DNA from 4 places in the Noviherbaspirillum album genome. Region 3 is predicted to be linked to each of the others. Evidence: predicted binding sites of a transcription regulator. Region 3 holds the regulator's gene; each other region holds the start of a gene.

Region 1 (3,089 bases), on a different contig from region 3:
GGTCGGAGCCGCTGGTGGCCCACGAGGAACCGTTTCCGGGCAAGACCAAGGAAGCATCGGACAACAAGCGCAACAATTTCCTGGCGCTGGTGCTGTGCCTGATGATGGGCACGGCGGCGCTGCCCCATATCCTGGTGCGGTTCTACACGACCCCGACGGTGAAGGCGGCGCGCCGGTCGGTGTTCTGGTCGCTATTCTTCATCATGCTGCTGTACATCACCGTGCCGGCATTGGCGGTGCTGGTCAAGTACGACATCTACACCTCGCTGGTGGGTACATCCTTCTTGAAGCTTCCGTCCTGGGTATCCTACTGGGCAAGCATCGACAAGATCAACCCGCTGGTCACGATCACCGACATGAACCGCGACGGCATCGTGCAGCTGGCGGAAATCGTGATGGACGGCGATATCGTCGTGCTGGCCACGCCGGAAATCGCCGGCCTGCCCTACGTGATTTCCGGCCTGATCGCCGCCGGCGGCCTGGCCGCCGCGCTGTCCACCGCCGACGGCCTGCTGCTGACCATCTCCAATGCCCTCTCGCACGACATCTACTACAAGACCGTCGATCCGAAGGCGTCCAGCCAGAAGCGTGTGACGATTTCCAAGCTGCTGCTGCTGGTGGTGGCGCTGGTCGCGGCCTATGCCGCCTCGCTCAAGCCGGGCGACATCCTGTCCATGGTGGGGGCGGCCTTCTCGCTGGCTTCCTCGGCCCTGTTCCCTGCCCTGGTATTGGGCGTTTTCTGGAAACGTGCGAACCAGCAAGGTGCAATCGCCGGCATGCTGACCGGGTTCACCATCTGCGTTTATTACATGGTGCGCACCTATCCCGCGCTCGGCGGCTCCTCGCTCAACCAGTGGTTCGGTATCGCCCCGATCTCCGCCGGCGTCTTCGGCGTGCCGGCCGGGTTCGCGGCCATCGCCCTGGTCAGCCTGCTCACGCGCGCGCCGGACCAGCGTACCAGCGCGCTGGTCGACCACATCCGGACGCCCTAGCGCGGATTGCCCATGCCGGCATGCCTGCTGGCACGCTTCTGGCATCACTCATGACGAAGCGCAGCGAGCAGGCGGCTGGCTTGCGCTAAGCTGCAGCTGTTTACCCTCAATTCGAACTTGCAAGCAGAACAGGCCATGCCCAATTTTTTCAACGAGATGTACTCGGACGGATCGGCACAGGTGCGGGAGCACTATCGCGAACTGCAGGCGTGGCTGGGTGAGCAAACCCCCGACACGGTGGCCCGAAAGCGAGGCGAAGCGGACCTGATCTTTCGCCGCGTGGGCATTACCTTCGCCGTCTATGGAAACGATGCCGGGACCGAGCGCCTGATTCCCTTCGACATCATTCCCCGCATCATTCCCGCAGCCGAATGGACCACGCTGGAAACCGGCCTGGTGCAGCGCGTAAAGGCGCTGAACATGTTCATCCATGACATCTACCATGAGCAGAACATCGTCAAGGCGGGCGTCATTCCGGCCGAGCAGCTGTTCAGGAATGCGCAGTACCGTCCCGAGATGCAGGGCATTTCCGTCGTTTCCGACATCTATGCGCATATCGCCGGCATCGACATCGTGCGCGCCGGCGAAGGCGAGTTCTACGTGCTGGAAGACAATCTGCGCGTGCCGTCCGGCGTGTCGTACATGCTGGAAGACCGCAAGATGATGATGCGCCTGTTCCCGGAGCTGTTCTCCCGCTACAAGGTCGCGCCGGTCGCCCATTATCCCGACATGCTGCTCGACAACCTGCGCTCGGTGGCGCCGATGGGCGTTACCGATCCCACCGTGGTGGTCATGACGCCGGGCATGTACAACTCGGCCTACTTCGAACATGCTTTCCTGGCCCAGCAAATGGGCGTGGAACTGGTCGAGGGCAAAGACATGTTCGTCGACGACAACGCGGTATTCATGCGCACCACGCGCGGACCGAAACGGGTCGACGTGATCTACCGCCGCATCGACGACGACTTCCTCGATCCGCTGGCGTTCCGCCCCGATTCCTCGCTGGGCGTGCCCGGGCTGCTGTCGGTTTACCGCGCCGGCCGGGTAACGCTCGCCAACGCCATCGGCACCGGCGTGGCCGACGACAAGTCCATCTATCCCTTCGTGCCGGATATGATCCGGTTCTACCTATCGGAAGAACCCATCCTGAACAACGTGCCGACCTTCCAATGCCGCAAGAAGGACGAACTGGAATACACCCTGGCCAATTTATCCAAACTGGTGGTCAAGGAAGTGCATGGTGCCGGCGGTTACGGCATGCTGGTCGGGCCAGCTTCCACGAAGGCCGAGATCGAGGCCTTCCGCGAGCGCGTGATTGCCAAACCGGACGGCTACATCGCCCAGCCCACGCTGGCCCTGTCGGCCTGCCCCACCTATGTGGAATCTGGCGTGGCGCCCCGCCATATCGACCTGCGGCCCTTCGTCCTGTCGGGCAAGACCATATCGATGGTCAAGGGCGGCCTGACGCGCGTGGCGCTCAAGGAGGGCTCGCTGGTGGTGAATTCGTCGCAGGGCGGCGGCACCAAGGACACCTGGGTTTTGGAGAAATAAGATGCTGAGCCGTACCGCCGATCATTTGTTCTGGATGGCCCGCTACACCGAGCGCGCCGAAAATACCGCCCGCATGCTGGACGTCAACGTGCAGACCGCCCTCATGCCGCAATCCGCCCATGCCGCCGAACAGGGCTGGCGGGCGATGCTGGGCATTTCCGAATTGCTGCAGGCCTTCGACGACAAGTACGGCCTGCTCACCGCCCGGGATGTGCTCAATTTCATGGTGCGCGACCCGGACAATCCCTCGTCGATCGTATCCTGCCTGACCCAGGCCAGGGAAAACGCGCGCGCCGTGCGCGGCACGCTGACCACCGAGGTGTGGGAAACCCAGAACGCGACTTACCTGGAGCTGCAGAACAAGCTGCGCAGCGGTCTGCTCGAACGCGATCCCAGCCAGTTCTTCGAATGGGTCAAGTACCGTTCCCACTTGTCGCGCGGCGTCACCATCGGCACCATGCTCAAGGATGAGGCGTTTTACTTCATCCGCCTCGGCACCTTCCTTGAGCGGGCCGACAACACCGCGCGCATCCTGGATGTGAAGTT
Region 2 (3,089 bases), on a different contig from region 3:
CGGAAGTGACTTCGGGGATACCTGCGCTGAAGGAGGCGGCCGATTCGGCGAACAAGCCGATCAAGGCAATCCATACCCTGGTGCTCACCAATAATGGCTGGGTGCATGAACGCCTGTTCACCGAATGAATTCTTCATTCAGTCTGCAAGGACCTGACTGGACTTGATCCTGCCACTGGAAGCGGCAGGAATCAGAAGAACTCGACCGTCACGTTCGACACTTCCGAATGCAGCTCGCCGCTGCTGACGAGTTCATCATAGAAGCAGACGCGATTGCGGCCGTTGGCCTTGGCATAGTAGAGCGCCTGGTCGGCGTGGCCGAGGATCATTACCGGGGATTCGGTGGAGATGCTGGCGAAGCCTACGCTGACGGTGACGCGCCCGACCTGGGGGAATTCATGCTGTTCCACGTTTGCCCGGAAGCGGTCGAAAATCTTGCGGGCGTCATCCAGCGTGGTGGAACGCAGCAGCACCACGAATTCCTCGCCGCCGAAGCGGAACACCCGGTCTTGCGAGCGGAACGACTGGCGCAGCAGGTTGGCAACCAGGATCAGCACTTCATCGCCGTAGAGGTGGCCGAACTGATCGTTGACGCGCTTGAAGTGATCGATGTCGACCACGGCCAGCCACTGGCCGATCTCGGGCGAGCACTGCAGGCGGCGCTCTTCCTGGTCCTGCGGCGTGGCTTCGGGCACGTTGGCCGCCAGCAGCCTGGAAAATTTCTCGTCGAAGGTCTTGCGGTTGAGCAGGCCGGTCAGCGAGTCGCGCTCGCTGTAATCGAGGATGTTCTGATAATTGCGGTAGACGCACAGGATGCCTTCGATCATGCGCAGCGTATCGCCGCTATACGGCACCGGGTTGATGACCTCAAGGCAGGTGTTGACCTTGTCGTTCAGCCAGACCGGCAGCCACAGCACGTGTTCGCCGCCCGGGCCGGATTCTTCCGTGTGGTTCTTGCGCTGCTTGATGCATTCGACCAGGGACGGATAGTTCGTAATCGGTTCACCGTGATTGTCCGGGCCTTCCTCCTGCGAAACCACCTGGTCGTCCCTGACCCATGCGCGCGGGCGGACGAACAATTCGTCGCGATAGCGGAACAATTCATGAACCCGGACCTGGGACGCGCCGACCAGCTCGCGCAACGCGGAAACGATCGACGTATCGAGCAGCGTGTGGTCGCGTTGGCAGGTGATGTCCACCAGGTGCTTGAGCAGGGCTTGCATCGTCAAGCTCCGAAATCACCGGTGGCGAGGACACGGATCAGGTTCGGCCGGACATGTGCGCGAAAATGGTTCAGCATGAAGCGGATGGTCCTGATTCCTGTGAGCGGTGGCAAAAATGCGGGAAGCGTTCGTCACTCCGCAAGCAAGGGCTTGAACGGGATAAATCGACGGGTTCCTTGATAATTGTTCATACGACCTTGGGGGTATTCTATCCCGAATCGGCCCAAGTGTAGACGCCTGTCGTATTTATGTCATTTGCGTGCCGCCGTCCGATGGCCGCTTGCATGGTCAATATCGACAGGAATGCCAGCAAACTCTGCCGCAAGCGGGCGGGCGGGCACGGGAACTGGTTAAAATAGGGCTGGACATGCCTATTCGGAGTGCCTGCAATGACTATGAAAAATCCTGCCAGCCGACGTTTGCTCGTTGTCGATGACGATCCGCTGATCCTGTCCTTCGTATCCTCGATTCTGCGGCATGCCGGCTATCACACGGTACAAGCCAGCTCGGCCGAAGAGGCGCTGCCGCTCGCGCTGGAGAATCCGCCGGACCTGGCGCTGCTGGACGTGACGATGCCGGGCATGTCCGGCATCGAACTGGCGCAGCGGCTGCAGCAGGAAGGCGCCATCCCGGCCATGTTCCTGTCGGCGCATGGCGAGATGGATGTTGTCAGGGAAGCCACCACCTACGGTGCCGTCGGTTATCTGGTCAAACCGGTCGAGGCCGCGCAGATCGTGCCGGCGGTGGAAGCGGCGCTGGCGCGCGCCGATGACATCCGGCGCCTCAAGCGCAGCGAAATCAATCTTACCGCCGCCCTGGCGGCGGGCCGGGAAACCAGCATGGCCGTCGGCCTGCTGATGGCGCGGTTTCAAACCGACCGGGATACCGCATTCGAAGTGTTGCGCGATCATGCGCGTTCCCATCGCCGCAAGATCAATGAGGTGGCCAATGAATTGCTCAAGGCGGAAGAGACCCTGAATGCCTTTCGCCCGAGTTTTCTGGAACACGGCCGGGCGAAATAAGCTGATGAGCGGACGGAACGAATGAACGAATGAACGAATAGACAACTTCCCGTATTTATAGGAAACAAAAGAAAAGACTGGTTGCAATTGGGCAAGATTTTGCGGTATTGTTCGCTGGTCTTCCGATCGTTTTGCCGGATTCCCACGCAAGAGGAGCCTCATCCCGCTTCCGCGCGCCGGCAAAACGCTCCCTTCAAGGTCGCCTGTTCCCGCGTCCGACAATCGTTACTCGGCCTCGCTTTGCCGATCTGCCACCCAGGCATATTGAATACTTCGAGGCCAGCATGCTCCCATTTCCAGATTTTCGTTCCAACCATCAGTTGACGGTTCGCCACCGCATGGCGGAACTCGAGGCCATCTTCGGCAATGGCGAGTTGGGCGGCCTGTCTTCCAGCCGCTGTCCGGAAGCCTTCATTTACCGCATCGGAAAAAACGAATTCTGGCACGACAGCCGCAGTTTCGGTCCACGCATTACCTATAGCCCGGCCGCTTCCGCTTATCTGGAGGCGCGTTTCGGCATCAGCGACACAATCAGTTTCGCGGAATACATGCGCATCTGGGCGCAGGCATTCTTCAATGCCCGACGCGACCCGGATACCGCCGCCGTCGTGCTGGTGCTGTTTCTTCATGAAAACCTGGCTGCGATGCGTGACCTCTATATCCTCAGCGAGATCGGTTGTCAGCATGCGGGCAGCGAAGATGTTCAGCGCTACCTTGGTGACGACGGCAATGCCGCGCTGCTGAACGGGCCGGAATTTGCGAACTGGGTGCTATGGGCATGGCTGCCTTTTCACCTGCGCGAGGCCTGCGCCAGCAAGCTCGCGCTGGCGGCCTGATCCTTTTGT
Region 3 (3,089 bases):
AATTCATTTCCTATGACAGCCGCGCGGAGTTTTTTACCGTCAACAATACGCCGAGCGGCGAGACGAAGCCGGGCGGCGGCCGCATTAAGGCGGTAATACAGCCGCGAACCGAAACAAAGGGCAAATAGCATGGCAAGCACATTGGTCGTTCGCGGCTTGCAGAAAAGCTACGGCACCCGCCAGGTGGTGCATGACGTGTCCCTGCAGGTGGAAAGCGGCGAGGTGGTCGGGCTGCTGGGCCCGAACGGCGCCGGCAAGACAACTTCGTTCTACATGATCGTCGGCCTGGTGCCGTCGGACGCGGGCGAGATCGATCTCGACGGCGTGGCGATTTCGCGCATGCCGATTCACCGGCGCGCGACGCTGGGCCTGTCCTATCTGCCGCAGGAAGCATCGGTGTTCCGCAAGCTGACGGTGGAAGACAATATCCGCGCGGTGCTGGAACTGCAGCGGGTGGACAACAAGCCGCTGAGCAAGGAAGCGATCGACAAGCGGCTCAATACGCTGCTGTCGGAACTGCAGATCGAGCGGCTGCGCGAAAACCAGGCGCTGTCGCTGTCGGGCGGCGAGCGGCGGCGCGTGGAAATTGCGCGCGCGCTGGCGACCAATCCGCGCTTCGTTCTGCTGGATGAGCCGTTTGCCGGTGTCGATCCGATCGCCGTCATTGAAATCCAGCGCATCGTGCGCTTCCTGAAAGAGCGTGGCATCGGCGTATTGATCACCGACCACAATGTGCGGGAAACACTTGGCATTTGCGACCGTGCCTATATCATCAATCAAGGCTCGGTACTGGCAAGCGGCCGCCCGGATGACATCATTGCCAATGAGTCCGTGCGGCGCGTGTATTTGGGCGAACACTTCCGGATGTAGGGAAGAATCAGACAGGTATGAAACAGACTCTCCAACTTCGCGTATCGCAACACCTCGCGCTGACACCGCAGTTGCAGCAGTCGATCCGATTGCTGCAACTGTCGACGCTCGAGCTGCATCAGGAGCTGGAACAGATCCTCTCGGACAATCCCATGCTCGAACGCGTGGATGATCCCCTGGATCACTCCGTGCGGCTGCTCGCCGACGGCGCCATCAGCGCCCCCGGGTCAAGCAGCAGCAATGAGGCGCCGCCGGGCGAGGCATCCTCCTCCACGCGCGACGAACCCGAAGGCGCCTATGAAGGCGGCGCCGACAATGGCGAAGGCGGCGAAGGCGGTTCCGCATCGGACAGCGAATGGAGCTTCGACGATGTCGCGCGCACATCGAAGGCGCCGGAAGACGACGACGCACGGCCGCAGCTGGAAGCGCACGAAACCACGCTGCGCGAGCACCTGCTGGAACAGATGCGCGTCACCGTCAGGGAACCGCGCGACCGCGCGCTGGTGGAACTCCTCATCGATGCCTTGAACGACAACGGTTACCTGGAAGAACCGCTGGAAGAGATCCATGCGCGCCTGCCGGAAGAGCTGGAAATCGAACTTGATGAACTCAACGTGGCGCTCAAGCTGCTGCAGAGTTTCGATCCGGCCGGCGTCGGTGCGCGCAATGCGTCCGAATGCCTCGCGATCCAGATCCGCCGCATGCCGAAGGTGCCGCTGGTCACACGGCGCCGCTCGCTCGAGATCGTCGAACAGTATCTGCAGCTATTTGCGCAGCGCGATTTCAACAAGCTGAAGAAGGCGCTGGACTGCGACGAAGAGGACCTGCGCGAGGCACAGCATGTGATCAAGAGCTGCAATCCGCATCCGGGCGCGCTGTATGCGTCCGATGCGTCGGACTTCGTGGTGCCCGACGTGATCGTCAAGAAGACCAAGAACGGCTGGCAGGTAATGCTCAATCATGAAGTGATGCCACGCCTTCGGGTCAATGCGCTATATGCGAACATCCTCAAGCAGAGCAAAGGTGAGGGATCACTCTCCTCGCAACTGCAGGAGGCGAAGTGGCTGATCAAGAACATGCGCCAGCGCTTCGACACCATCCTGCGCGTGGCACAGGCCATCGTCGACCGCCAGCGCAATTTCTTCTCGCATGGCGCGGTCGCCATGCGCCCCCTTGTCTTGCGCGAAATTGCTGATACACTGGGTTTACACGAGAGCACTATCTCTCGGGTAACAACACAAAAATACATGCTCACCCCGCATGGAATGTTTGAGTTGAAGTATTTCTTCGGCAGCCACGTTGCAACGGAAGCCGGGGGCGAAGCCTCCTCCACTGCGATACGGGCCCTGATCAAACAATTGATAGGAGCAGAAGACCCCAAGAATCCTTTTTCAGATAGCAAAATTGCGGACATGTTGGGGGAACAGGGCATGGTGGTCGCACGGCGCACCGTCGCGAAATACCGGGAAGCCTTGAAAATTCCTCCCGTTAATCTGCGCAAATCTCTATAGTTGTCATCGTAGTACCGATGTTGCTGTGTTCCGGCGTGACCGCCGCGGGCACGTTGCGAACCTCCAGCGACGCCAATCATAGGAGCGCTGTATGAATCTCATAATCAGTGGACATCACCTCGATCTGACCCCTGCCATCCGCGAATACGTGGAGACGAAACTGGACAGGATAATCCGGCATTTCGATCATGTCATTGATATTGCAGTCATCCTCGGGGTTGAAAAGCCCTCTGAAAAAGACAAGCGGCAACGCGCCGAAGTCAACCTGCGCCTAAGGGGAAACGTCATTCATGTCGAGAGTTTTGCACAGGACGTCTATGCGGCGATCGATACGCTGATGGACAAGCTGGATCGCCAGGTGCTGAAGTACAAGACCAAGCTGCAGGACCATCAATGCGAAGCCATCAAGCGCATGCCTGCTGAAGCTCAGGCTGCTGAATAAGGAACCGGGGGGTCCCTTGCCGCACACCGGCAAGCCACTCGATCAAGGGCGCTTCGGCGCCCTTTTTGCTGGCACGGCCGCAAGCGGCGGGAGGCTCATGGCGTCAGGAATGGCGTCAACTGTCAGGCCGGCGACTGCGGACAATCGGCATCGCCGATACAATATCCCTGCCCTTCTCCGGGCTCACTGACGCCCGGGAATTCGACCGTTCATCACCGTTGATCATCCTATCCCATGACAGACTTCGTCCGCACGGCCATTACCAA
Region 4 (3,089 bases), on a different contig from region 3:
GTGTATGCCTCCATGGCAACATTTGCGGGGCCGGCGGGGTGCGGAAAAGCGCATGAAATCCTAAGCGTGGTGTACGGTCTCTGTAAATGAGAATTATAATCAATGACGTCTTCCATCTTTGCAATATTATGACTATCGCCGCCAGGTCCGAACATCATCTGAACATCGACTCGATCCGGGTCGGCTATTCCGCTGGCCGGACATTCACTGAAATCGTTCACGGCATGTCGTTTTCGCTCGCCCGCGGGGAAATCGGCTGCCTGCTCGGTCCTTCGGGATGCGGCAAGACCACCGTGCTGCGCGCGATCGCCGGATTCGAATCGCTGCTTGGCGGGCGCATCGCCCTAGGCGGCCGGGAGCTGAGCCATGCCGGCTTCACCGAAGCCCCGGAGCGGCGCGGCGTCGGCGTTGTATTCCAGGACTATGCGCTGTTCCCGCACCTGTCGGTCTGGGAAAACATCGCATTCGGCCTGCAGAGGCTGTCGCGCGACGAACGCAGGCAGCGCGTCGACCGCCTGCTGTCGCTGGTCGGCCTAGCCTCGCACGCCCGGCAGTATCCACATGAGTTGTCGGGCGGCCAGCAGCAGAGGGTGGCGCTGGCCAGGGCGCTTGCGCCCCAACCCGACCTGCTGCTGCTGGACGAGCCCTTTTCCAATCTCGACGTCGATCTGCGCGAGCGGCTTGCGCTCGAAGTGCGCGACATCCTGAAGGAGCTCGGCACGACAGCGGTGCTGGTGACGCACGACCAGCACGAAGCGTTTGCCATCGCCGACCAGATCGGCGTCATGCACCAGGGCGTCATCGTCCAATGGGACAATGCCTACAACTTGTATCACCGGCCCGAAAGCCGCTTCGTCGCCGACTTCATTGGCCAGGGCGTGTTCACCCCGGGGACGGTCGACCTGCCCCGCCAGCAGGTGCATATCGAACTCGGCAGCCTGCCGCTTTGGCAGGGCATCAATGCCTGTTCGACAACGGAAAGAACGGAACAGGTGGTCGACGTGCTGCTGCGCGCCGACGATGTCGTGCATGACGACGCCAGCCCGCTGCAGGCGGAAGTCGTGCGCAAGGCGTTTCGCGGCGCCGAGTTCCTCTATACCCTGAAGCTGCCGAGCGGCCAGCAGCTGCTGGCGCTGGTGCCCTCGCATCACGATCACGCGATCGGCGAGAAGATCGGGATCCGCCTCGGCGCCGATCATGTAGTCACCTTCCCTTCCGAATCCGCCTAGCCCTAATTCCTGAGCCGCCCCCCACTTCCAGCTTCCGATGGCCGTCACGCACCAAAGCGTGCCGGCCGCCGGGCGTTTCCTGAGATCGATCAAGGCATTTCCCCGCGCTGCACAGCCAGCTCGCATTTTTCGCACCAATAAGGGTTTCGGCAGCGCCAAAAGAGAGCGCACCCGCATGGCCGGCTTGATTGCGCGCACTTGAATTGGGCGTTAATCCGCTCCAGGAACTTTCTGCCGTGGGGCAAATGCATGGCACGCAAACTGCTAAAGCTTGCTTGCGAGCCATCGCACAACATCGCACACCATCGAACCACCAATAAACTCTTAGGAGCATCAATGTCTCGTCGCACCCTCTTGAAAGCGACCGCTGCCGGCGCCCTCATGCTAACCGCTTCCGCATGGATGCCGCAGGCTCTTGCCGCTGACACCATCAAGGTCGGTATCCTTCACTCGCTGTCGGGCACGATGGCCATCTCCGAGACTTCGCTCAAGGATGTCGCGCTGATGACGATCGATGAAATCAACGCCAAGGGCGGCGTAATGGGCAAGAAGCTCGAAGCCGTGGTGGTCGACCCGGCATCCAATTGGCCGCTGTTCGCGGAAAAAGCACGCCAGCTCATCACCCAGGACAAGGTCGCGGTGGTGTTCGGCTGCTGGACTTCCGTCTCCCGCAAATCGGTGCTGCCGGTATTCAAGGAATTGAACAGCCTCCTGTTCTACCCGGTGCAGTATGAAGGCGAGGAACTCGAGAAGAATGTGTTCTACACCGGCGCGGCACCGAACCAGCAGGCGATTCCCGCGGTCGAGTATCTGATGTCGAAGGATGGCGGCGGCGCCAAGCGCTTCGTCCTGCTCGGCACCGATTATGTGTATCCGCGCACCACCAACAAGATCCTGCGCGCCTTCCTGAAATCGAAGGGCGTCAAGGATTCCGACATCGACGAGGTCTACACGCCGTTCGGCCATTCCGACTACCAGACCATCGTCGCCAACATCAAGAAATTCTCGGCCGGCGGCAAGACAGCGGTGATCTCCACCATCAACGGCGACTCCAACGTGCCCTTCTACAAGGAACTCGGCAACGCCGGCCTGAAGGCAACCGATGTGCCGGTCGTGGCATTCTCGGTGGGCGAAGAGGAACTGCGCGGCGTCGACACCAAGCCGCTGGTCGGCCACCTGGCGGCATGGAACTACTTCCAGTCGGTCAAGAACCCGGCCAACGAAGCCTTCATCAAGCAGTGGAAAGCGTATGCCAAGGAGAAGAAGCTGCCGAACGCCGACACCGTGGTCACCAACGACCCGATGGAAGCCACCTATGTCGGCATCCACATGTGGAAGCAGGCGGTCGAGAAGGCCAAGTCCACCGACACCGACAAGGTGATCGCGGCGATGGGCGGCCAGACCTTCAAGTCGCCGTCGGGCTTCGAACTGGTGATGGACAAGACCAACCACCACCTGCACAAGCCGGTCATGATCGGCGAGATCAAGCCGGATGGCCAGTTCAGCGTGGTCTGGAAGACCAAGGGCCCGCTGCGCGCCCAGCCGTGGAGCCCGTTCATCGCCGGCAACGAGGCCAAGCAGAAGATGTAATCGCCTTAAAGCGCATGCCGGCATCTCATCGATGAGATGCCGGCCATGAAGCACCATGAGCCGGAGAGTGGCTCCCAGTTCCACCCTCCGGCTTTTTTACGCCCGTCGTTTCCGTGCGTCCCAAGACATCGCAAATGAACCCACTCAAAAGAATCCTCGCCATCGGATGGCTGTGCGCAACGGCGCTCACGGCCCATGCGGCGATCGATCCAGCCCTGCTCAAGCCGCTTGCCGGCGACGATCCGGATGCGCGCATCGAAGCCGTCAACA

What was found. The regulator sigma-54, encoded in region 3, starts transcription at its own class of promoters, with help from an activator protein. The targets are predictions, from matches to a motif close to TGGCANGNAANCTGCTTT.
Region 1: the regulator sigma-54 is predicted to act here: its motif matches at 1,021-1,038, upstream of RY831_RS14240 (circularly permuted type 2 ATP-grasp protein).
Region 2: the regulator sigma-54 is predicted to act here: its motif matches at 1,558-1,575, upstream of RY831_RS29320 (ANTAR domain-containing response regulator).
Region 4: the regulator sigma-54 is predicted to act here: its motif matches at 1,480-1,497, upstream of urtA (urea ABC transporter substrate-binding protein).

The regions. Positions count from the first base shown of each region.
Region 1 is NZ_JAWIIV010000010.1:179,920-183,008, reverse strand. Features, by position in the region: gene RY831_RS14245 (sodium:solute symporter family protein) at 1-992, shown strand, start outside; gene RY831_RS14240 (circularly permuted type 2 ATP-grasp protein) at 1,128-2,543, shown strand; gene RY831_RS14235 (alpha-E domain-containing protein) at 2,545-3,089, shown strand, end outside.
Region 2 is NZ_JAWIIV010000047.1:24,714-27,802, reverse strand. Features, by position in the region: gene RY831_RS29330 (SEN1982 family lipoprotein) at 1-128, shown strand, start outside; gene RY831_RS29325 (GGDEF domain-containing protein) at 191-1,222, opposite strand; gene RY831_RS29320 (ANTAR domain-containing response regulator) at 1,612-2,244, shown strand; gene RY831_RS29315 (hypothetical protein) at 2,529-3,080, shown strand.
Region 3 is NZ_JAWIIV010000019.1:73,842-76,930, forward strand. Features, by position in the region: gene lptA (lipopolysaccharide transport periplasmic protein LptA) at 1-128, shown strand, start outside; gene lptB (LPS export ABC transporter ATP-binding protein) at 130-870, shown strand; gene RY831_RS20440 (RNA polymerase factor sigma-54) at 888-2,381, shown strand; gene hpf (ribosome hibernation-promoting factor, HPF/YfiA family) at 2,473-2,823, shown strand; gene RY831_RS20450 (enoyl-CoA hydratase/isomerase family protein) at 3,058-3,089, shown strand, end outside.
Region 4 is NZ_JAWIIV010000023.1:1,717-4,805, forward strand. Features, by position in the region: gene RY831_RS22115 (ABC transporter permease) at 1-54, opposite strand, end outside; gene RY831_RS22120 (ABC transporter ATP-binding protein) at 129-1,229, shown strand; gene urtA (urea ABC transporter substrate-binding protein) at 1,566-2,819, shown strand; gene urtB (urea ABC transporter permease subunit UrtB) at 2,954-3,089, shown strand, end outside.